One region of the Mesorhizobium sp. LNHC232B00 genome, then DNA from elsewhere that is predicted to be linked to it. Evidence: predicted binding sites of a transcription regulator. Region 1 holds the regulator's gene; each other region holds the start of a gene.

Evidence for each region. The regulator LexA, encoded in region 1, represses DNA repair genes until DNA is damaged. The targets are predictions, from matches to a motif close to TGTTCNNNNTGTGTTCNG.
Region 2: a site for LexA is predicted at 2,639-2,656, ahead of parE (DNA topoisomerase IV subunit B). Genes of this name have one in related genera too.
Region 3: a site for LexA is predicted at 5,771-5,788, ahead of X743_RS161770 (PA0069 family radical SAM protein). Genes of this name have one in related genera too.

The regions. Positions count from the first base shown of each region.
Region 1 covers NZ_AYWP01000005.1:110,507-118,017, forward strand. Annotated here, with positions in the region: gene gltX (glutamate--tRNA ligase) at 1-444, opposite strand, end outside; gene X743_RS159755 (ComEC/Rec2 family competence protein) at 546-2,999, shown strand; gene lexA (transcriptional repressor LexA) at 2,993-3,745, opposite strand; gene X743_RS159740 (GntR family transcriptional regulator) at 4,173-4,946, opposite strand; gene X743_RS159735 (ABC transporter substrate-binding protein) at 5,098-6,084, shown strand; gene X743_RS159730 (ABC transporter ATP-binding protein) at 6,146-6,925, shown strand; gene X743_RS159725 (ABC transporter permease) at 6,931-7,511, shown strand, end outside.
Region 2 covers NZ_AYWP01000001.1:362,126-369,636, reverse strand. Annotated here, with positions in the region: gene X743_RS166840 (hypothetical protein) at 1-87, opposite strand, end outside; gene X743_RS166845 (type II and III secretion system protein family protein) at 92-1,537, opposite strand; gene cpaB (Flp pilus assembly protein CpaB) at 1,569-2,468, opposite strand; gene parE (DNA topoisomerase IV subunit B) at 2,726-4,783, shown strand; gene X743_RS166860 (FUSC family protein) at 4,829-6,898, shown strand; gene X743_RS166865 (DUF2336 domain-containing protein) at 6,918-7,511, opposite strand, start outside.
Region 3 covers NZ_AYWP01000003.1:531,759-539,269, reverse strand. Annotated here, with positions in the region: gene X743_RS161735 (cell wall hydrolase) at 1-474, shown strand, start outside; gene X743_RS161740 (AtpZ/AtpI family protein) at 731-1,138, shown strand; gene X743_RS161745 (F0F1 ATP synthase subunit A) at 1,195-1,953, shown strand; gene X743_RS161750 (F0F1 ATP synthase subunit C) at 2,041-2,265, shown strand; gene X743_RS161755 (F0F1 ATP synthase subunit B) at 2,328-2,927, shown strand; gene X743_RS161760 (F0F1 ATP synthase subunit B) at 2,938-3,429, shown strand; gene X743_RS161765 (ribonuclease HII) at 3,716-4,411, opposite strand; gene X743_RS161770 (PA0069 family radical SAM protein) at 4,542-5,696, opposite strand; gene X743_RS161775 (glycosyltransferase) at 5,847-6,368, shown strand; partial or broken gene X743_RS161780 (hypothetical protein) at 6,383-6,652, shown strand; gene X743_RS24325 (aldehyde-activating protein) at 6,642-7,115, opposite strand; gene moaB (molybdenum cofactor biosynthesis protein B) at 7,219-7,511, opposite strand, start outside.

The DNA of each region.
Region 1 (7,511 bases):
CGGCGCCTTGACACGGATGGCGCCCTTGACGCCGGGCGGTGCCTCGGACGGATCACGATCGCGCCACTGGCCGTTGTAGCGCGGCGGCAGGCCCTTGGCGCGCGCCGCCTCGCGCATCGCCTCGAGCTCGGCGGGAGTCTCGTAGCTGTAATAGGCCTTGCCCAGGCGCACCAGCTCCTCGGCCACCTCGCGGTGGCGCGGCGCGCGCTCGAACTGCGAAACCGCCTCGCCATCCCAGCCCAGACCGAGCCAGGTGAGGCCGTCCAGGATCGCCGCCGTCGCCGCCTCGGTCGAACGCTCGCGATCGGTGTCCTCGATGCGCAGCAGCATCGTGCCGGCGGTGTGCTTTGCGTACAGCCAGTTGAACAGCGCCGTGCGCGCGCCGCCTATGTGCAGGTAGCCGGTGGGCGAGGGGGCAAAACGGGTGACGACCTTGTCGGACATGGAACTCTCGGGAAGCGTCTGGGGCGGGTGTGGGTGCGCGGACTTTCGCGCGTCGCGCGTTCATGTAGCATAGGGCGTCAGGGGTGCAAGGGGCAGACCCGATGGCTGGACGAAGCCGGGGCTCGGATCAGGGCGAGGACGCCATTGTTGGCGTCAGCGAGCGGTCCCTGTTTGCGATGCCGCTGCCGGCCTCGCTGCCGACGCAATCGCCTCTCGTGCCGGGTTCCGGCAACCAGCCCGCACCGGATATCCCCGCGCCAATTCCGTCGCCGGCCGGCAGGATCGTACGTGTGCGCCGGCAACTCGGCCGGCTGTCATTGCCGCGCCTGCGCAACGGCATCACTGCGGCGGCGGAGCTGGAGCTTGACCGCGGCATTGGCTTCCTGCTGGTGCCGGTTTGCCTTGCAATCGGCGCGATCGGCTATTTTTCCCTGGCAGCCGAACCGGACTTCGCCAGGCCTGTCGCGGTGGTGGCCCTCATGGGCTTCCTGGCGATTGTCTCGCGCTCGTGGCCGAAAACCCATCTGTTCCTGACGGCGGCATTGCTGTGCGCGCTTGGCTTGCTCGCCGCCAAGGTCGAGACGTGGCGCACGGGAACCCAGATGCTGGGCTCGGAAATCTCGACGCAACTGAGCGGCCGCGTCGTCTCGATCGATGAGATGGAGACCGGCCGCATCCGGCTTACCATCGACGTGACGTCGACCGCCCGGCCGAAACTGCGCTACGCGCCGGAAAGGGTCCGGCTTTCGACACGCAAGATACCGCCGGAAATGACCGCCGGCTCCCTTATTACCGGCTATGCCAAGCTGTTGCCGCCGACCGGTCCGGTGCGGCCGGACAGCTATGATTTCTCCTTCGACAGCTATTTCGCCGGCATCGGTGGCAGCGGGTTCTTTCTCGGCAATCCAAAAGTCGTTGCAGCCGACGACGCTGGCATGCCGCTGTCGGCCCGCCTTTCATCAGCGATAGAGAACGCCCGCGAAGCCATTGCCGACCATATCAGGGGCAGCGTCGGCGGCGCAGAAGGCGAGATCGCGGCGGCGTTGATCGTCGGCGTGCGCGCCGGCATCCCCGACGAAATCAACGAAGCGATGCGGCGCACCGGCATCTATCACATCATCTCCATTTCGGGACTGCACATGGCGCTGGTCGCCGGCACCATCATGGGACTGCTGCGCGGCGCCTTCGCGCTGTTCCCGGACTTTTCCGCGCGCCGGCCGGTGAAGAAATACGCGGCCGCGGCAGCACTTTTCTCGATCGCCGCCTATCTCGTCATCTCCGGCGTCGTCGTCGCCGCCGAGCGCAGCTTCATCATGCTGGCGGTGATGCTGATTGCCGTCCTGTTCGATCGCGCGGCGCTGACCATGCGCAATCTGGCGATCTCGGCGATCGCCGTCATCCTGGTCTCGCCGCATGAGGTGGTCGGCCCGAGCTTCCAGATGTCGTTCGCCGCGACCGCGGCCCTGGTTGGCGCCTATGCCGGCTGGGCGGATCACCGGGCGGGAAAGACCAGACCGCCGCCGCCGAAGCGCTCCTTGCCGGGTTTCCTGACGCGCAAATTCCTGCTGGCGACAGGCGGGCTGGCCATGACGTCGATCATCGCCGGCAGCGCCACGGCGCTGTTTGCCATCTGGCATTTCCAGCGGGTGTCGCCGCTCAGCCTGTTCGCCAATCTGGCCGTCATGCCGATCGTCTCACTCGTGATGTTCCTGGCCGTTGCCAGCGCGCTGCTGATGCCGTTCGGCCTGGACGCGCCATCCCTTTACCTGATGGGCAAGGGCCTGACCGCGATGATCGCCATTTCGGCGTGGATATCAGAACGCTCTCCGGTCGATGCGGTCGGGCTCATCTCACAGCAATCCGTTCTGCTGGTGGCAATTGCCCTGGTCATCGCGACGATGGCGACGACGTGGCTGCGGCTTGCAGCGCTTCCATTCGCGCTCGCCGGCTTGCTGGTGGTGTCCGACACGCGCACGCCGGATGTGCTGGTCTCGGAAGACGCGCGGCTGGTCGCGCTGCCGATCGGCGGTGGCGAACTCGCGGTCAGCCGGGCCCGGCCGAACGAATTCACCGTCGACAACTGGAAACGCGCGCTGAGATCCGAAACCATCATCCTGCCGGAGATGTTCGACAAGGCGGATGGACAATTCGATATTGCTGATGCCGTCAGCCTGCCGCCGGGAGCGCCGTTCTATTGCACCGACGGTGTCTGTCTCGCCAGGCACCCGTCCGGTGCGATCATAGCGCATGTCGAAGACCGCAAGGATACCTGGAAGGCCTGTGGCTTCGCCGACCTGATCATCGTCAATGACGCAACGGCCTACGACGCCTGCCACAATCCGCTGGTTCTCGTCGTCACCAAACGGCAGCTCGCCCGCAAGGGCAGCGCGGCCATCTTCTTCGACCGCCAATCGGCCACCGGTCCGCCAACCATCAGCTTCGCGGTGGACAGCCCGTATCGGCCCTGGCACGCGCAGCGAAAATTTTCGCGCGAGGCGAGGGGCCTGCAGCCCTATCGCAAACCTGACAAGCCAAGTGCCGTGCCGGCTCAGTAGCGCCTGATCAGCCCGACGAGCTTGCCCTGCACCTTGACCCTGTCCGGCCCGAAGATGCGCGTCTCGTAGGCCGGATTGGCGGCTTCAAGCGCAATCGAGGCACCCTTGCGGCGGAACCGCTTCAGGGTCGCTTCCTCCTCGTCGACCAGCGCCACGACGATCTCGCCCGGACTCGCCGTATCGGCGTTGCGGATAATGACCGTGTCGCCATCGAAGATGCCGGCCTCGATCATCGAGTCGCCCTTGACCTCCAGCGCATAGTGCTCGCCGCCCATGATCATGTCCGGCGGCACCGAGATGGTATGCGTCTGATGCTGGATGGCATCGATGGGCACACCGGCAGCGATGCGACCCATAACCGGGATGGACACCGCTGGTACCGCATCGTCGTCGTTGCCGGCAGCGGCAAAGCGCGACGGTGCCGGCTTGATCTGGCGGCCGAGGCTGCCCTGACCGAAACCGCCTTGGCCGAGACTTCCCTGGATGACACTTGGCGAGAATTTCTTCGCCGCGTTGAGGCCCGGCGCGATCGAATCGGGCAGCCGCAGCACTTCCAGCGCACGCGCTCGGTTGGGCAGCCGGCGAATGAAGCCGCGTTCCTCCAGCGCCGTGATCAAGCGATGGATCCCTGATTTGGAGGCGAGGTCGAGCGCCTCTTTCATCTCGTCGAAGGAGGGCGGAATACCGCTTTCCTTGAGCCGTTCATGAATGAACATCAAGAGTTCATGTTGCTTGCGTGTCAGCATGGCGGCCCCCAAGGCATCTGGACAAGGTTTTGATCCAGAATGGTTCTGATCCAGAATCGAAAAAACAAACCCAGAACAAACACTATCTGTTCCAGTTGTGTTCTGCAACCGTTTAAAGTTTAGTGAATTTGGTAAGAGGGCCGTAATCATTTGCAGAGCCGGACAGGCCGGAAATCGGGGATTTTCGCCCGTTGCCGCCCGTCGCCCGCATTGAAATGTCTTGGTTAATAGCCTGTGGCCTGTCTTGCGACATGGCTCGGCATCAGCCGACGGCAGAGCCCGGCGATGCCGATTTCCGCGCCTGCGATCGGCTTGCCTGCCGTGAACGAAACGAAATCAAAACGCCAACAATAGCTGTTCGGAAGCAGGTACCGATCGCGGGCTTCGGCAATCTCGCCAAGCGTCGGACGATGCGGAGGTGCCGAAATCATCCGGCAACCGCTTTCAAGCTGCCGGCGCGCCCGACGTCCTTGTTCGCGTCGCCGTCCTCGGTGTGGACATAGACGTGCAGCGTATAACCGATGTGGGCCGTCATCAGCGCTTTTGCCCGCTCGACGTCGCGGTCCAGGGCGGCTTCCATGATTGCGGTGTGGTGCTCGATCGCCATCGCCTCGCGCAGCGCGTCCATGGCCTCCTCGTAGCCAGCCTTGAGGCCGGCCGCGGCCCGCAATGTCGGCGCCAGCCCAAGAAAGCGATGGTGCCGGCGCAGCTGGTCCGAGATCGTCGAGCGAAACCGCAACAGCCAGCTGGACGTCGCCGCACTCAGCAGCGCCGCGTGAAAAGCCTCGTGGTTCTCGTCCCATTGGTCGACGGCGGCATCCGATGGGTCATCCACCGCGGTCTTGCAGCGGGCGAGCCGGTAGTGCGCGGTGACGACCGCGTCTTCCCACTGCCGGCCGCCTTTCTCCATCGATTCCTGGAAGAGCGGTATCTCGACGACCATCCTCGCGCGCGCCAGATCCTCAAGTTCGGCGCGGGACACGGGGGCGACCGCGAAGCCGCGATTGCTGATGGCGGTGACCAGGCGTTCGGCTTCGAGGCGCGACAACGCTTCGCGCAGCGGCGTCCAGCCAACTCCATAGGTGCCGCGCAAGGCGCTGAGCTTGAGCGGGGCACCCGGCATGAGACGGGTGGTGAGGATATCGCGCCGCAGAAGCTGGTAGGCGGCTTCCGTCTTGGTGGAGTTCTTCTGGTCCTGCATCGCGATCCATTCGTTCTCTGCCATTGGAGAAATTATATATGATGGTGAGTGATGGCAAGAGTTATATATAATGTTTGACATGCGCCGAGGGACTGACCATGATCGCTGGAGGTGCCCCGAAGGCGGCGCTGATCAAATCTGGGAGGAAATGATGTTGAAGTCGAAATCCGCATGGCTGTCGGGATTGGCCCTGGCAGGTGCATTGATGGTCAGCGCCGGCAGCGCCGCGGCCGATCAGATCCGTATCGGCATCGCCAATTTCGGCGAGCATCCGCAATTGAACGCCGCCATAGCCGGCTTCAAGAAGGCGCTGACGGACAATGGCTTCGTAGAGGGCAAGGACGTCGTCTACACGGAGAGCCATACCAATTTCGATGCATCGCTGGTGCCGCAGATGATCGCCAAGCTGCAGGCCGAGCAGCCCAAGCTGATCTACACCATCACCACGCCGGTCTCGCAGATCGCCAAGAAGGCACTCGCGGGCTCCGGCATTCCGATCGTCTTTGCCGCGGTCACCGATCCGGTGGCGGCCAAGCTGGTGCCGTCGTGGGACGCGGGAGATGAAGGTATGACCGGCGCCAGCGATCTGCAGGATGTCGCCGCGGTGATGGCCTTCACCAAGAAGCTGTTGCCGAACGCCAAGCGCTTCGGCGTGCCTTACAATCCAGGCGAGGCCAATGACGTTGCCCTCGTCGAAAAGATCAAGGCGGCGGCGCCCGCGGCCGGCTTCGAGGTCGTGGAGGTCGGCATCGACAACGTCAATGACATCCAGCAACGCATCGCCTCGCTCGCCGGCAAGGCCGACGTCATCTACGGCCCGGCTTCGAACCTGATCCAGCCGGCGATCGCCGCCGTCTCCGCGGCCGCTCGCCAGGCCGGCATCCCGGTCGTCAACTCCGACGACAGCGCGGTCCGCAACGGCACCGTACCGGCAAGTTTCGCGGTCAACTACACGCAGGTCGGCGTCAACGCCGGCAACATCGCCGCCGAGATCCTCAAGGGCAAGGATACGAAAACGATCGCGCCATCGCGCCCGGCCTACAAGGACCACATGCCGCAAATCTCCCGCAAGGCGATGGCTGCGTTCGGCATCGAGATACCGGCGTCGATGGCCGATTGCGGCTGCATCGTCGACTGATATCGGGACTGAGGGGGGGTGACGGCGGGGGCGCCGTCACCCGTCAGGTCAGGGAGGAACGATGCTCGAGATCCGATCCGCGCGCAAAGTATTCTACAGGGGCCAGGCCGACGAGAAGATCGCGCTGGACAGCCTCAGCCTGTCATTGGCGACTGGCGAGTTCGGCATCGTCATCGGCTCCAACGGAGCCGGCAAGAGCAGCATGCTCAACGCCATTTCCGGAGCGCTGATCCTCGATTCCGGCAAGATCCTGATCAATGGCGCCGATGTGACAAATATGCCGGTGCACAAGCGCGCCGCCAAATTGGCGCGGGTCTTCCAGGATCCGATGCGCGGCACCGCCGCCAGCATGACGGTGGCGGAGAACATGCTGCTTGCCGATCTGCGCAGCCAAAAGCGCACCTTGCGGCAAGGGTTGAACGCCACACGGCTCGCCTCCTACAAGGAGCGGCTGTCGATATTGGGCCTCGGCCTTGAAAATCGCCTCGACACGCGCGTCGACCTGCTCTCGGGCGGACAGAGGCAGTCCCTGTCGCTGATCATGGCGGTCGGCGGATCACCTGATTTATTACTGCTCGACGAACATACCGCGGCGCTCGACCCGCGTACGGCCGAGATCGTCATGCAGGCCACGGTGCGTGCCGTCAGCGCGCTGAAGCTGACCACGCTGATGGTCACCCACAACATGCAGCACGCCGTCGACTATGGCAGCCGGGTGATCATGCTCGACGCCGGCCGGGTCCTGCTGGAAGTCACCGGCGAGGAAAAGGCGAGGGTCACGGTTATCGATCTGATCGGCCATTTTTCCGTCAAAACCGACCGCATGCTGCTGGCGAGCTGATCCCCATGGGCTTTATTCAGGAAGTTCTCTCCAGCTTCATCGCGATCATGCCGGTCACCCTGGCGCAGAGCCTGATCCTGGCCTTTGTCGTGCTCGGCATCATGATCCCGTTTCGCATGTTGAATTTTCCCGATCTCACCAGCGAAGGCGCGTTTCCGCTGGGCGGCTGCGTCTGCGGCGTGCTTTTGGCTGCCGGAGCAGCGCCGGTGACCGGCATCCTGGTCGCATTCATCGTGGGTTTCGCGGCGGGCTGCTGCACCGCCTTCATCCATCTGCGCTTCCGTATCCACACGCTGCTTGCCGGTATCCTGATGATGACGATGCTCTACAGCATCAATCTTCGCATCATGGGGAAGTCCAATCTCTCCGTCTTCGGTTCGCCCGCGGTGTTCGACTGGGTACCGTTCGCGCGGCCGGGTTTTCCGGCCAGCAAGATCGTCGTTGCCGGTCTTCTGGCGCTCGTCGTCTTCGTGGCGCTCTACATGTTCTTCAGGACCGAGAAAGGGACCGCGGTGCGCGCCGTGGGCGCCAATCCTGATATGGCCGAGGCGCAAGGCATCAATGTCTGGGCGGCGACCATCGGCGG
Region 2 (7,511 bases), on a different contig from region 1:
TTCGCTGCGCACATAGTCGTCGCTGGTGCAGCCGCCGGCGAAACCGGCAAGCAGCAAGGCGACGCTCGATCTCAGGATCAGACGCATGGCTTCAGTCCTTCGGCAGGTCGAGGAAATGTCCGACCGTGGTGGCGGGAGCGGCCCGTGCGGCGCCGCCGTCAGCCATAGCCAGGGCGCGGTTGGTATCCGACCCTTTCACTTCCTCCGTGTTGTTGAGGAAGTAGTCGGCGTTGCTGGCCGGTTGCGTGCCGTCGGTCGGCACGGCCATTTTCTTCGACGGATCGACCGGTTTGACCAGATAGGGCGTGACGATGATGACCAGATCGGTCTCGCGCCGCTGGTAGGATTTCGACGAGAACAGCGCTCCAAGCACCGGCATCTTGCCGAGGCCGGGAATGCGCGAGGTGGTGATGTCGTTCTGCGACTGCAGCAGCCCCGCGATCATGAAGCTCTGGCCGTTCTTCAGGTCGACCGACGTCCTGGCACGGCGCACGATGAAACCCGGCACCGAAATGTTGCCGATGTTGTAGGATGCCGACGCGTCGATCGAAGAGACTTCCGGCGCGATGTCCAGGCTGACCAATCCGTCCTTGAGCACGGTCGGCTTGAAATCCAGGCTGACGCCGTATTTCTTGTAACTGACGGAGATCTTGCCGTTGTCCTCCGAAACCGGAATCGGGAATTCGCCGCCGGCCAGGAAGCTCGCCGTCTCGCCGGAACGGGCGATAAGGTTCGGTTCCGCCAGCCGCCGGGCAAGGCCGCGCTCTTCCAGCGCCTTGATGGCGATATCGATGGAGACGCCATTGGATAGTAGCCGGCCGATGATTTCACCGGTTCCCGCCGCCGGCACCGTGCCGGGATCGAGCGAAACATCGCGTCCGCCGAAGCCGTAGGCGAAATTGGCGCTGTATTTTGCACCCAGATCCTGACCCGCCTGGCGGTTGATCTCGACGAAGCGGACATTGAGCTGGACTTGCTGCGACGACGAGATGTTGACCGAATTGATCACCTCCTCGTTGCCGGAAAAGCGGGTGGCGATCTTGTTTGCCTTCTCGGCGGCGACAGCGTCGTCCGCCTCGCCCGACAGCACCACGCGGCCGTTGGCCGAGCCGACCTTGATCTTGGCGTCCGGCACGCTGGCGCGGATGGTGTTCGCCAGTTCGTCGGTGTCGAGCGTCACCTCGATGTCGACGGTCCCGACAAGCTGCTTTTTGTCGTCGAACAGCGCGATGCCGGTGGTGCCGAGATTGTTGCCCAGCACATAGAAGGATTTATCGGTCAGCGGATTGACGTTGGCGATCTCGGGATCGCCGATGACGATCTGGTAGAAAGCCGCGCTCGTGATGATCGTCTTGGGCTTGCCCTTGGCGACTTTGATCGACGCATTCTTGGTCGCCGAGACATAGACGATGTCATTATCCGCCCTGGCCGCGCTGGCGAAGGCGAGCATCGCGCCCGCGGCCAGCGAAACCGCCATCGCCAGGGCGCGCACGAAGCACGACCGGCCCGTCATTCCATATAGGGTACGCATCAGCATTGTCCCGTCCCACCCGGTCCCCACCGGCCTTTTACTTCTGGTCCCGCGCCGGAACCTGATATTCCTCGGCCTTCGTGCCACGCGTCACGATGACCGTCTTGAATTTCGGCTTCTCCGGCTCCTTGGTCATGGCATCGAATAACGAGCCGGCCGTGGCCTGCGCCTTGGACGCCACCGATCCGCCAAAGGAGGAGATGGTGGTGACGCCGTTCTTGCCGTCGCCGCCTTCGCTGGCCGAGCGAAGCGAGAGCGACAGCGTGCCGACGGTGCGGGCAAGCGCCACTTTCTGGGCGCCCTCGGTCGTCACCTCGAGAGTCACGGAATTGGCGATCTGCGGCGCCGTCTGGCGCTCGTCGGCGCCCTGGCCGACGCTCAGCACCTTGGCGTCGGCGACGACGATTTCGGAAGTGATGGTCGAACCGGCCGCCCCTTGCGCGTTCTTGGCGACCTCCTGGATTTCACCGGCATCGCGCGTCAGCACGACATCGACGCGGTCGCCCGGCGTGACGAAGCCGCCGACACCGGCGATCTCATCGGTGCGGATGGTAACCGCCCGCATTCCGGGCGTCAGCATGTTGGAAAGCGTCGCCCGGCCGTTCGGCCCCGACAGCTTGGTGAGCAGCACCGGTTCGTTGACCTCGACCGGCGACAGCACGACGCGGCCGCCTTCGCCGAGCAGCCCATCGATCGTGGCAAAGGCGCCTTGCGGCAGCGAATCCTGCGGCCAGGGAATTTCGATGAGCTTCGTGCGATCGAGTTCCATGCCGTAGCGCAACGGAGCGTTGGCCACCACGATGGTCTTGAATTCGATCTTGGGCGGGGCCGGCGCGACGATCGAGGCTGTCTTCTCCTGGGCATCGGCCTGGCTTTTGACCCAGAAATCCGCGGCAAAGATCGAGATCGCGCCGAAAACGGCGGCGATACCGATCATCGTTATAGCCTTGCCCCTCACGCCCAAACCCCTGATGCCCGTAGTTTCTTGTTATGTTGGGCTCACGCTACGTGGCATTGTTAAAGAATCAGGAACGCAGAACGACGGCATTCGACCTATTTCCGCCCGCTTGGTTATCGAATGGTTTTAGGATAAGACGGGCCGGATCCCCGAACGTAACAGGAACCTCCGTCGCTTGGCGCTGAAAAGCGTGGCAGTATCGGCGGGTGATTCGCAGCACCGGACCTATGGCAGGCATGGACGACAACAACGACCTTTTCGGCGACCTGGACAAGCAACCGCAGCCGGTCCGCGCACCGGCGCGCCCGGCGGATCCGCTGGTGCAGGCGGCAGCCAAGCGGCCGGCGGCAAGCCGCGACGGTTCGGAGGGCTACAGCGCCGCCGACATCGAGGTGCTCGAAGGCCTGGAGCCGGTGCGGCGCCGGCCGGGCATGTATATCGGCGGCACCGACGACAAGGCGATGCACCATCTGTTCGCCGAGGTCATCGACAATTCGATGGACGAGGCGGTTGCCGGCCACGCCACTTTCATCGATGTCGAGCTTTCGGCCGACGGTTATCTCTCCGTCACCGACAATGGCCGCGGCATTCCGGTCGATCCTCACCCGAAATTCAAGAAGCCGGCGCTCGAAGTGATCATGACGACGCTGCATTCGGGCGGTAAGTTCGATTCCAAGGTCTACGAGACCTCAGGCGGCCTGCACGGCGTCGGCGTGTCCGTGGTCAACGCGCTATCGGATCATCTCGAGGTAGAAGTCGCGCGTGGCCGCCAGCTCTACCGGCAGAGATTCTCGCGCGGCGTTCCGGTCAGCGGCCTCGAGCACCTTGGCGAAGTCCACAACCGGCGCGGTACCAAGATCCGCTTCCACCCCGACGAGCAGATATTCGGCAAGGGTGCCGCGTTCGAGCCGGCGCGGCTTTACCGCATGACGCGCTCGAAGGCCTATCTGTTCGGTGGTGTCGAGATCCGCTGGACCTGCGATCCGTCGCTGATCAAGGAAAAGGACCAGACGCCGGCCAAGGCGGAATTTCATTTTCCCGGTGGCTTGAAGGACTATCTCAAGGCATCGCTGGGCGACGATTTCCAGGTGACGCGCGAAATCTTCGCCGGAAAGAGCGACAAGCAAGGCGGCCATGGCTCGCTCGAATGGGCGGTGACCTGGTTCGGCGGCGACGGCTTCGTCAATTCCTACTGCAACACCATCCCGACCGGTGAAGGCGGCACGCACGAGGCCGGTTTCCGCAATGTGCTGACACGGGGCCTGCGCGCCTATGCCGAACTCGTCGGCAACAAGCGCGCCTCGATCGTCACCTCGGAAGACGTCATGATCTCGGCGGCGGGCATGCTGTCGGTGTTCATCCGCGAGCCGGAATTCGTCGGCCAGACCAAGGACAGGCTGGCGACGATAGAGGCCATTCGAATTGTCGAGACCGCGATCCGCGATCCATTCGACCATTGGCTGGCCGACAATCCGCAGGAAGCCTCCAAGCTGCTCGAATGGGTGATCGCGCGCGCCGACGAACGGGTGCGCCGTCGCCAGGAAAAGGAAGTGTCGCGCAAGAGCGCGGTGCGCAAGCTGCGCCTGCCAGGCAAACTCGCCGACTGCACCCAGAACGCCGCCGCCGGTGCCGAACTCTTCATCGTCGAAGGTGACTCGGCGGGCGGCTCGGCCAAGCAGGCACGCGACCGCGCCAGCCAGGCGGTGCTGCCGCTGCGCGGCAAAATCCTCAACGTCGCCAGCGCCGGCAACGACAAGCTGGCCGCCAACCAGCAGATATCGGACCTGATCCAGGCGCTCGGCTGCGGCACGCGATCGAAGTACCGCGACGAGGATCTGCGCTACGACCGCGTCATCATCATGACCGACGCCGACGTCGACGGCGCTCACATCGCCTCGTTGCTGATCACCTTCTTCTACCAGGAGATGCCCGCGCTGGTGCGCGGTGGACACCTCTATCTCGCGGTGCCGCCGCTGTACTCGATCAGGCAGGGCGGCAAGGTCGCCTACGCCCGCGACGACGCGCACAAGGACGAGCTGCTGCGCACCGAATTCACCGGGCGCGGCAAGGTCGAGCTTGGCCGCTTCAAGGGCCTGGGCGAGATGATGGCCGCACAGCTCAAGGAAACCACCATGGACCCGAGGAAGCGCACACTCCTCAGGGTCGATGTGAACGAAGTCGATTCGGCCACCAAGGACAGGGTCGATGAGCTGATGGGCACCAAGCCCGAAGCCCGCTTCCGTTTCATCCAGGAACGTGCCGAATTCGCCGAGGCGGAAGTGCTGGATATCTAGCCGCCCACTGCTCTACTTTGTCCGTGCGGGTACGGAGACCAGCATGTGACCTGGGTGCGGCTGAAGGGCTATTTCGAGACCAATCTGGCCGGGCTGACGCAGCCGACGCGTTCGGACTGGATTTTCGCCCTTAGAACTGTTTCGGCCGGCCTGATCGCGCTTCTGGCCGCCTATGCACTGAAGCTCGACCACCCGCAATGGGCGATGATGACGGTTTTCATCGTTGCCCAGCCGGTCGCCGGCATGGTGCTGGCAAAGGGCTTTTACCGGCTGCTCGGCACGCTTGTGGGCGGCGTCGCGGCGATCGGCATCACCACCGCGTTCGGCACCGGCCCCTGGGTGCTGGTGACGGTGCTCGCGGTCTGGATCGGCATCTGCACCTTCGTCTCGTCGCTGCTGCGCAATCCCGAAGCCTATGGTGCGGCACTTGCCGGCTATACGGCGATGATCATCGGCCTGCCCGCCTTCGGGCAGCCGCATCTGGTCGTGGACCTCGCGGCCGCGCGTTGTGCCGAGATCGTGCTCGGCATTGTCTGCGCCGGCCTGACAAGCCGGCTGATCCTGCCCAAGCTGGCCAGTGACGCCATCATCTCGCGGCTGAAGCGCTGCATCATCGATCTCGCGACCTATGCCGGCGGTGCGTTCTCCAGCGGCGATCCGGCAACGCTTTCCGGCCTGCACAGGAAGCTGGTCGCCGACACCCAGACACTTGGCGAGATGCGCGCCTATGCAAGGCTCGAGGCGCCGAGCTTCGCGCCGCGCGCCCATCCAGTGCGGCGCACCATCGGGCAATTGCTGTCGGCACTCTCGGCCGCGCGTGCGCTGCATTCGCACGCCGCGCCGAAGAACGCAGCGCTCATTCCGGTGCGCTCGGAGTTGCAGCTGCTTGTCGGCGAACTGGCGACCAAACCCGGCGCGCTGGATGACACCGCGCCTTGGGTGGCGCGGCTCGACGCGATCTCGGCCAAGGCGCGTCAGATGCCCGATGTCCCGGCCGACCAGGGCGACGACAAGGTCGGCACCATCACCCGCCTCACCATCGCCGCCGATTTCGCCGAGGCGCTGAAGCAGGTGCTGCGCGGGCTCGATGCCTTGCGCGCGCCGGTCACGCGGCGCCCAGGTCCCGCCAGCCAGCAGCCGGCCCTCGTAGTACACCGCGACTATCCCGGCGCGGCGCGCAACGCCGTGCGCGCAGCCCTTGCGACGCTGCTGGTCGCGGCTTTCTGGCTGACGACGAAATGGTCGGAAGCGGCCGGCACCGTCATTCTCGTTGCCGTCGTGTCGAGCCTGTTTGCTGCCCGCCCCGATCCCGTGCAGGTGTCCTGGGGTTTCTTCAAGGGAACGCTGCTGGCTTTGCCATTTGCCTTTCTCGTCGGCCAGGTCGCATTGCCTGCGCTGCCCGGCTTCGGCTGGTTCGTGCTGTTTGTCGTGCCGATCCTGGTGCCGACGGCGCTGGGCATGGCCAATCCGCGCTATGTCGGCGTAGCCACGGCGTTCGCCATCAACTTCCTCGCCTTCCTCAGTCCGCATCAGGCGATGACCTACGATCCTGGCCCGTTCTTCGCCGGCTCGGCGTCGGTGCTGGTCGGCATCCTGCTGGCGATCGGCGTCTTCCTCGTCGTTCTGCCCGCCGATCCGTGGCTCGCGGCCAACCGCATCGTGCGCGCCATGCGCGAGGATCTGGCGCGGCTTTGCCTGCACGAGCGTGTGCCGAGGCGTTCGGCCTTCGAAAGCCTCGCCTATGACCGGATCAACCAGTTGATGCCGCTGGTGCAGAATTCGGGCAAGAAGGGCGAGGCGGTCCTGGGTGGCGGCGTCGTGGCCGTCACGGTCGGCCTCGAGATCCTTCGGCTGCGCGCTACGAGCCAAAACCATGCCATTGCGCCCGAAACCGCGCTCTCGATCGCCAACTTCCTGAGAGGTTTGGCACGCGAACTGCTCTTCCGCGCCCCAGGCGATCCGCAGACGGCGACCATCGCCGTCGCCCGCCAATATGCGGCGGCCATCGCCCAGAAAAACGCCACCGGCGACATGCTGCAGATCGCGGCGTCACTGCGCATCATCGCCGCGGCAATGGAGGATTTCCCGGATTTTTTCGCCAGGGATCGAAGCTAAGTGGCCGAATGCGCCGACTTCAGGCCGCGGCGATCGCCAGCGCATGACCGCGCGCGTTCTCGCGCAGCGCATTGAGATGGATCGACTTGACCAGGATGGCGAGGTCGCCATCCGCGGACTGCCCGCCCAATTCCTTGAGCATCAGCCAGCTGACCTCCTGCACGCCAGCGACGCGCTTGCCATTGGCGACCTCCCGCCAGATTTTCAGCGCCCGCAGGATGATCGCGTGCGTGGCGGCGGCGAGGCCAGCGCTGCGGAACAGCGCCTGCAGGGCGACATCGTGCCCGCCGGCGAGCAGCGCCCTCACCCTTTGTTCGGACTGCTGGCTGAGCGCGACCAACGTGGAGCCGAAGAAATCCACCTTGCCGTGCGCGATGGTGCGGATGAGGAAGCTCGCGGTGAGATCGCCGCGCAAGCGCAAATGCTCGATCAGTGCCGCGTGTTCCTCCGGGCGCGTGCCTTCTATCAGCGTCACCGAGGCCTTGACGCAAGCGTCGCGCATGACGCGTTCGGCACGCGCGGCGCCCATCAGAGCCATGACCAGCGGTGATGTTTTCAATGTCTCGCCGAGCTTGATGAGCAACATGTGCCGGCAGTCGGCAGGCAGGCGGAT
Region 3 (7,511 bases), on a different contig from region 1:
ATCCCACCGATGGTCAAGGGTGACCACTCATGGATCCAGAACCCGCTGCCTGAGAGCGTCTTTTCCAAGCCGGAGCAGAAATGCCTGGCCAACGGCATCTACTTCGAGGCGAGGAGCGAATCCGTGCGCGGTCAGGCTGCCGTCGCCCAGGTCATCCTCAACCGCGTCCGCAACCCGGCCTATCCGAATTCGATCTGCGGGGTCGTCTACCAGAACGACAGCTGGTTCAACCGTTGCCAGTTCTCATTCGCGTGTGACGGCAGGAAGAAGCGCATAGACAGTCCTGCCGCCTACAAGACCGCCCAGGATATCGCCATGGCCGTCACCGCCGGCAAGATATTCATCCCGGAGGTCGGATCGTCGACCCACTACTACGCCCAGTACGTCCATCCCGGCTGGGCCCGCACGATGCAGAAGATGACCAAGATCGGCCTGCATATCTTCTACCGCACCTATAGTGGCGGCTGGAGCTGAGTGGCGTCGGTCGCCGGTCTTTTTCGGGCGGCCATGCGATCGATCAGGGGGCCATTGCCGGGGGGATTCGCGCAATGCATCCCCATCCTTGCGGCGGGCACGATGTCGCACCTCGCTAATTGCTTGATTTCATTGTCTAAAATACATGGCAATGAACTTCCGCCCGTGGCTTGACGGGCGCAAACCCTCTAACTATGTTGCCGGCGACTTTACAAGCGGACGGACGGTGACGGTCTGACCGGGCAGGGGGGTTACGATGGCCAATAAAAATAGGCCAGACGGAACCGGAGAAACCGGCCGCGGCAAGCAGCATGAACCTGACATCCGTGACGACGATCTTGAGCGACGTCGGCGTGAACTTGAAGCATCGCTTGCGACAAGGCTGCCGAACCGGCTCGAGGGGAAAGACGACGCGAAAGCGGGCAGTGCGGCCGGATACGGCCAGGCGGTCAAACTCTCCAGTGAATTCATCGCTGGCGTGGTGGTGGGCGCCGGCATCGGCTGGATCATCGACCGTATGGCGGGGACATCGCCGTGGGGTCTGATCGTTTTCCTGCTGCTTGGGTTTGGCGCCGGCGTGCTCAATGTCATGCGATCCGCGGGCGTTGTGGCGGAATTCGGACAGGGCAATAAATCGCGCCCTGGCCGAGACGACAGCAAATAGCCGCGCTCGCGCGGCAATGGTAATTTGGCCGTACGCGGCATTGACGGGGTTAGAACGTGGCAGCTGACAAGGTCGATCCGATCCACCAGTTCCATATCATCAAGCTGGTTCCGATTAACATCGGCGGCTACGACCTGTCTTTCACGAATTCGGCACTGTTCATGGTCGCGACCGTGGTCGTTGCCGCGGCCTTCCTGCTGCTGACGACGTCGAGCCGCAGCCTGGTTCCAGGCCGGCTGCAGTCGATCTCCGAAATGGCCTATGAGTTCGTCGGCAACATGTTGCGCGACGCCGCCGGCACGCAAGGCATGAAGTTCTTCCCCTTCGTGTTCTCGCTGTTCATGTTCGTTCTGGTCGCCAACCTGCTCGGCCTGTTCCCCTATTTCTTCACCGTCACCAGCCACATCATCGTCACCTTCGGCCTCGCCGCATTGGTAATCGGAACCGTGGTGGTCTACGGCTTCATGAAGCATGGCTTCGGTTTCCTGAAACTGTTCGTGCCGCATGGCGTGCCGGTGTTCCTGCTGCCGCTGGTGGTGTTGATCGAAGTCATTTCCTTCGTATCGCGCCCGGTCAGCCTCTCGGTTCGTCTGTTCGCCAACATGTTGGCGGGCCACATCACGCTCAAGGTGTTCTCCGGCTTCGTTGTCAGCCTCTCCGCGCTCGGCGCGGTCGGTGTCGCGGGCTCGGTCCTGCCGCTGGCCATGGCGGTGGCGCTGACGGCGCTTGAATTACTGGTCGCCTTCCTGCAGGCCTACGTCTTCGCGGTGTTGACCTGCATGTATCTCAACGACGCCCTGCATCCCGGGCACTAAGGCCCCAAGAGTTTCCGGCCCAAGGTTTCCAACATTGGCGCCGGATGGAAATCGCAACGGAATTTCAGATCCAAAGGAGTTGAACAAATGGACGCAGAAGCAGCAAAGTACATCGGCGCCGGCATCGCTTGCCTGGGCATGGGTGGCGCGGGCATTGGCCTGGGCAACATCTTCGGCAGCTACCTCTCGGGCGCACTGCGCAACCCGTCGGCTGCCGATGGCCAGTTCGGCCGCCTGATCTTCGGCTTCGCCGTGACCGAAGCTCTGGGCATCTTCTCGCTTCTCATCGCGCTTCTGGCCCTGTTCGGCTGAGCACTGGGAAGATTGGACAGGCCGGCCGCGCAAGCGGCGGGCCTGATATCTGGGGATAGTCCATGTTCGTGACATCTGCCTTTGCGCAAGAGTCCGCGCCATCAGCCGATACCAGCCACGCTGCGACGGAAGGCGACACGCATTCCGGCACCAGCGTGCCTGCTGAGGCGCACGGCACATTTCCGCCGTTCGATCCTGCGACTTTCCCGTCGCAGCTTCTGTGGCTGGCGATCACTTTTGGGCTGTTCTACCTCTTCCTGAAGCGGGTCGTGGTGCCGCGCGTCGGCGGCATCATCGATGTCCGCAACGACCGGATCAGCCAGGATCTCGACCAGGCAGCCAAGCTGAAAGGCGAGGCCGACGCCGCGGTTGCCGCTTACGAGCAGGAACTGGCGGAAGCCAAGAAGAACGCCAACTCGATCGGCCAGCAGGCCGCCGATGCGGCCAAGGCGGAAGCCGACACCGCGCGCAAGAAGATCGAGGCCGCGCTCGACGAGAAGCTCGGCGAGGCCGAGGCGCGCATTTCTTCCATCAAGGCCAACGCCATGAAGGAAGTCGGCAGCATCGCCGAGGACACCGCTTCGGCGATCGTCGAAGCATTGGTCGGCGGCAAGGCCAGCAAGGCCGAGATCGCGGCCGCGGTCAAATCCGTGGCCCGGTGAGGAGCGCATCATGGACGCTACATCTCTCGCGACGCTCTGGGCAACGATAGCCCTTGTCATCTTCCTGGCCATCGCCGTCTACATCAAGGTGCCCCGCCTGATCGCCAAGGCGCTCGATGCCCGCGCCATGCGCATCAGCAGCGAACTCGACGAGGCACGCAAGCTGCGTGAGGAGGCCCAGCAACTGCTCAGCCAGTATCAGCGCAAGCGCAAGGAAGCCGAGCAGGAGGCAGCCGACATTGTCGCGGCCGCCAAGCGCGAGGCCGATCTGCTCGCCGCCGAAGCGCACAAGAAGACCGAAGACTATGTTACCAGGCGCACCGCGCTGGCCGAGCAGAAGATCGGCCAGGCCGAGCGTGACGCCATCAGTGAAGTCCGCGCCAGCGCCGTCGACATTGCCGTCGAGGCCGCCCGCGCGCTGCTCGCCGCCAAGGTCGACGTCAAGGCCGGAGCCGATCTGTTCAAAGCTTCGCTGGCGGACGTGAAGGCAAAGCTCAACTAGACTTTAGCGAACGCAGTCCAATCAAAGCCGCTTGGGAAACCTGGCGGCTTTTTTGTTGTGCGTCGATGCCAACGCTGCCGATCTCCCCCCTCGTGGGGGAGATGCCCGGCAGGGCAGAGGGGGGCGTGAAGGAACGCCAGCAGTTCGATTTTCATCGGTTGCGTCGGGTGCGAATTATCCGTGGAACCTGGGCGCAACTGGCTGATAGGCTGGCGGGACAGCGCCCCCCTCTGTCCTGCCGGACATCTCCCCCTCAAGGGGGGAGATCAGCTACCGTCGCCGGCGCTCAATCCAACCCGTCGAAGCTCTCTTCTTCAACCACCTCGGCGCCGCCAAGCCTGAACGGCGAAAACGACACGCGATGCAGGCGCGCGACCGGGCCGTGCGCCTCGATCGCCGTGCGGTGCCGGGCCGTGGCGTAACCCATGTGCACCTCGAATCCATAGCGGCCGTTATGGCTGCCGCAACCGCACATCATGCGGTCGCGCATGACCTTGGCGACGATGGAGGCAGCGGCGATCGATTGCGAGCGTTGGTCACCCTTGATCAATGCGCGGCCCTCGCACGGCAACCCCGGCGGCACGTCGCGTCCGTCGGCAAGCGCGAGCTTAGGCCGAACCGACAGCCCGACCAGCGCGCGTCGCATCGCCTCAAGGCTCGCCTTGAGGATATTGCTGCCGTCGATGCCCTCGGCACTGATCGAGGCCATCGAGATCGCCTGCGCGGAGCCCAGAATGCGCAGGAACAATGCCTCGCGCTGCAAATGGCTGAGCCGTTTGGAATCATCGAGGCCTTCGGGAATGTTGGCTGGGTCGAGCACCACCGCCGCAGCGACCACCGGCCCGGCCAGCGGGCCACGGCCAGCCTCGTCCATCCCCGCCACTGGCCACAGACCGTCGGCCATAGCCTTCGTCTCGAAGGAGAAATCGGGTTTCTCGACAATTTCGAAGAGAAGCGGAGAATCAGAACGCGCGCGAGCCATGTTGCGGCGAGGTTCGCATCGGTTCCGATTCTCCGCAAGTCCCTCCGGGTCGGGTGGGGCGCCGGACCGGGAGGGCACCGTCTGCTGGCCGGGGCAGGCCGGACGGGATTTCACAAGCGAAAAGGGCAGATCAAAGCAGCATCAGCTGCTCCTGGTCCTTTCCGGCTGCAACGAACTGGTCGGTTCGCAGCGTGCGCCGATCGGCATTGAGGCCGAGCCGCTTGGCGGTGATCTCGAAGCGCCGGCCTATCTGCCACGCATAGGGCCCGGCGCCCTTCATGCGCTTGCCCCATTCCGAATCGTAGTCCTTGCCGTCGCGCATCGAGCGGATCAGCGACATCACGTGGCGATAGCGGTCGGGATAGTGGCGCAGCAGCCAGTCCTTGAAGATCGGGCTGACCTCCAGCGGCAGGCGCAGCACGACATAACCCGCCTCGCGCGCGCCGGCGGCGCTCGCCGAATCGAGGATCCGTTCCATCTCCTGGTCGGTGAGGCCGGGGATGATCGGCGCCACCATGACCGAAGCCGGAATGCCGGCATCGGAAAGCTGCCTGATCGCTTCCAGCCGCTTGGTCGGCGTCGATGCGCGCGGCTCCATCGTGCGCGCCAGCATGCGGTCGAGCGTCGTTACCGACAGGGCCACCTTGGCGAGCCCCCGCTCGGCCATGCGCGACAGGATGTCGATGTCGCGGGTCACCAAAGCGGATTTGGTGACGATGCCGACCGGATGGCCGCGCGCCTCCAGTACTTCGAGGATCTCGCGCATGATCCGGTACTGCTTCTCGATCGGCTGGTAGGGATCGGTGTTGGTGCCGATGGCGATGGTGCGCGGCTGGTAGCCGTCCTTCGACAGCTCCTTGTCGAGTAGCCGCGCCGCGTCCGGCTTGGCGAACAGCTTGGATTCGAAATCCAGGCCCGGCGACAGGCCCATGAACGAATGGGTCGGCCGCGCGAAGCAATAGACGCAGCCATGTTCGCAGCCGCGATAGGGGTTGATCGAACGGTCGAAGGAAATGTCGGGCGATTCGTTGCGGGTGATGATGGTGCGCGGCTTTTCCACCTGCACCTCGGTCTTGAATGGCGGCAATTCCTCCAGCGAACTCCAGCCATCGTCGAAGACATGACGGGTGACCGGCTCGAACCTGCCGGACGGATTGATGCCCGCCGAGCGGCCACGGTTGCGATCCGGACGGATGCGCATGCCGCTCTGCTCGATCATCGCATTGGCCATCTCGGCCCGTCCTGCTCCGAAGGCTGCAATGTCGGCGCGCATGATCGGCTCCATCTTCGCCCGCTCCCAGGGACTGTCCATGTTGTGTCGAATCGCTCTGCTCATGAAATTATTCCTATTTCCTTGAGGAGAACAAAGCAAGAACTTTCTGTGGTGCGTTGCAAGAACTGGCATCGCGGCCGCCTTTCCGCTATTCGGCTGACGATGCTCAGTGTTCTCATCGAAACCCGCAATGACGAGGAGGCTCTCGCCCGCACGCTCGGCTCGCTGATTGGCGGCGCCGTCGAGGGCGTGGTGCGCGAGGTCGTCGTCTGCGATACCGGCTCCACCGACCAGACGCATCATGTCGCTGAACATGCCGGCTGCCATTATGTGGCGAGCGGCGGTGTTGCCGCCGGCATCAGGCAAGCCAAGGGCGACTGGCTGTTGCTGCTGGAGCCGGGCGCAAGGCTGGTGGATGGCTGGACCGAAGCGGTCGTCGCCCACACGGCCCGGCAAACGATGGCGGCGCGGTTCTCGCGCTCACGCGGCAGCCGTGTGCCGTTCCTGGCGCGGGTGTTTTCGGGAAATCGCGCCCTGGCCGACGGACTGGTGATCAGCAAGCGGCAGGCAGCGTCCTTGTCGAAGCACGCCGGCAGTGCCGAGGCGCTTGCACGCGGCCTGGCGACAAAGAAGCTCGACGCCGAGATCTGGGTAGCGCCGGCGAAGCGGGAATCGCGCAAGTGATTCTTTTGCAGCTGCTCTACGTCGGGGGCAGCCACAATCGCCGCGCCCTCAAGCATCAGCTGGCCCTGCTGGTCGGCCATGCCGCCAAGGAGGTCCTGGACGTCTATGGCGAGCAAAGCCCGGTGACGCTGACCGGCGAAGCTGGGCTCGGCTTCGTCGAGGACCCGTTCGGCTTGCACATGGGCACCGTGCCGGCGCACACGCCGCGGCTGATGATGGAAGTCGGCTTCGGCGTATCCGCGCCTTCGCGTCGGCGGTTTCACGGCGAACCGGTCATCCGCTGAAAGCGGACAGGATATCCACAGGCATCCAGCGTGCCTGTCGCCGGGCAATGCGGCCTTGCCTGCTCTCGGCATCATAGTCCATGGCCGCTGGCTCGCGGCTGAACCGCAGCCGGTCGTCCAGGGCATTGACGATGACGATCGCCCTTGCATCCCCGCCGTCGGTGGTGACCGCCGCGACATAGACGCCGCAGTCCCGGCAGATCAAGTAGTCGGCGGTGCGCAATCCGAACCGGTATCTGTGCAACCGGGCGTCGTCATCGACCGAGACGATCAATTGGCCATTCGGATCGGCAACGGCGCGCGAGCCATGTTTGATGCAAAACGCGCATTGGCAGGCGCGGACTTCGATTTGCGAGGGGTCGAGGTCGGTTGAAAATTGAAGGCGTATGTTGCCGCAATGGCATCCGCCGGCGTGCACAGTCATCGCTTCCGCCTCGTCGTCAACGGCAAGGGCCGCCGCCACGAAGGGTACTTCCTCCGGCATCGGGTTTGGAATGGTCTTTCGAAGGCGAGGGCAGCCTTTTGCCTGGCAAACGCGGCGCGAAACCGGCGCCTTGCCTCGGCTTTTACGGAGCCGATTTGCCGCGCCGCAGGTGCTCGTCCAGGCGCGGCATGATCTCGACGAAATTGCAGGGCATGTGCCGGTAGTCGAGCTGCGCCTTCAAGATGCCGTCCCAGGCATCCTTGCAGGCGCCGGGCGAGCCCGGCAGCACGAAGATGAAGGTGGCGTTGACGACGCCGCCGGTCGCCCGGCTCTGGATCGTCGAGGTGCCGATCTTGTCGTAGGAGATGCGGTGGAACACTTCCGAAAAGCCATCCATGCGCTTTTCGAAGATCGGTTCCAGCGCCTCCGGCGTCA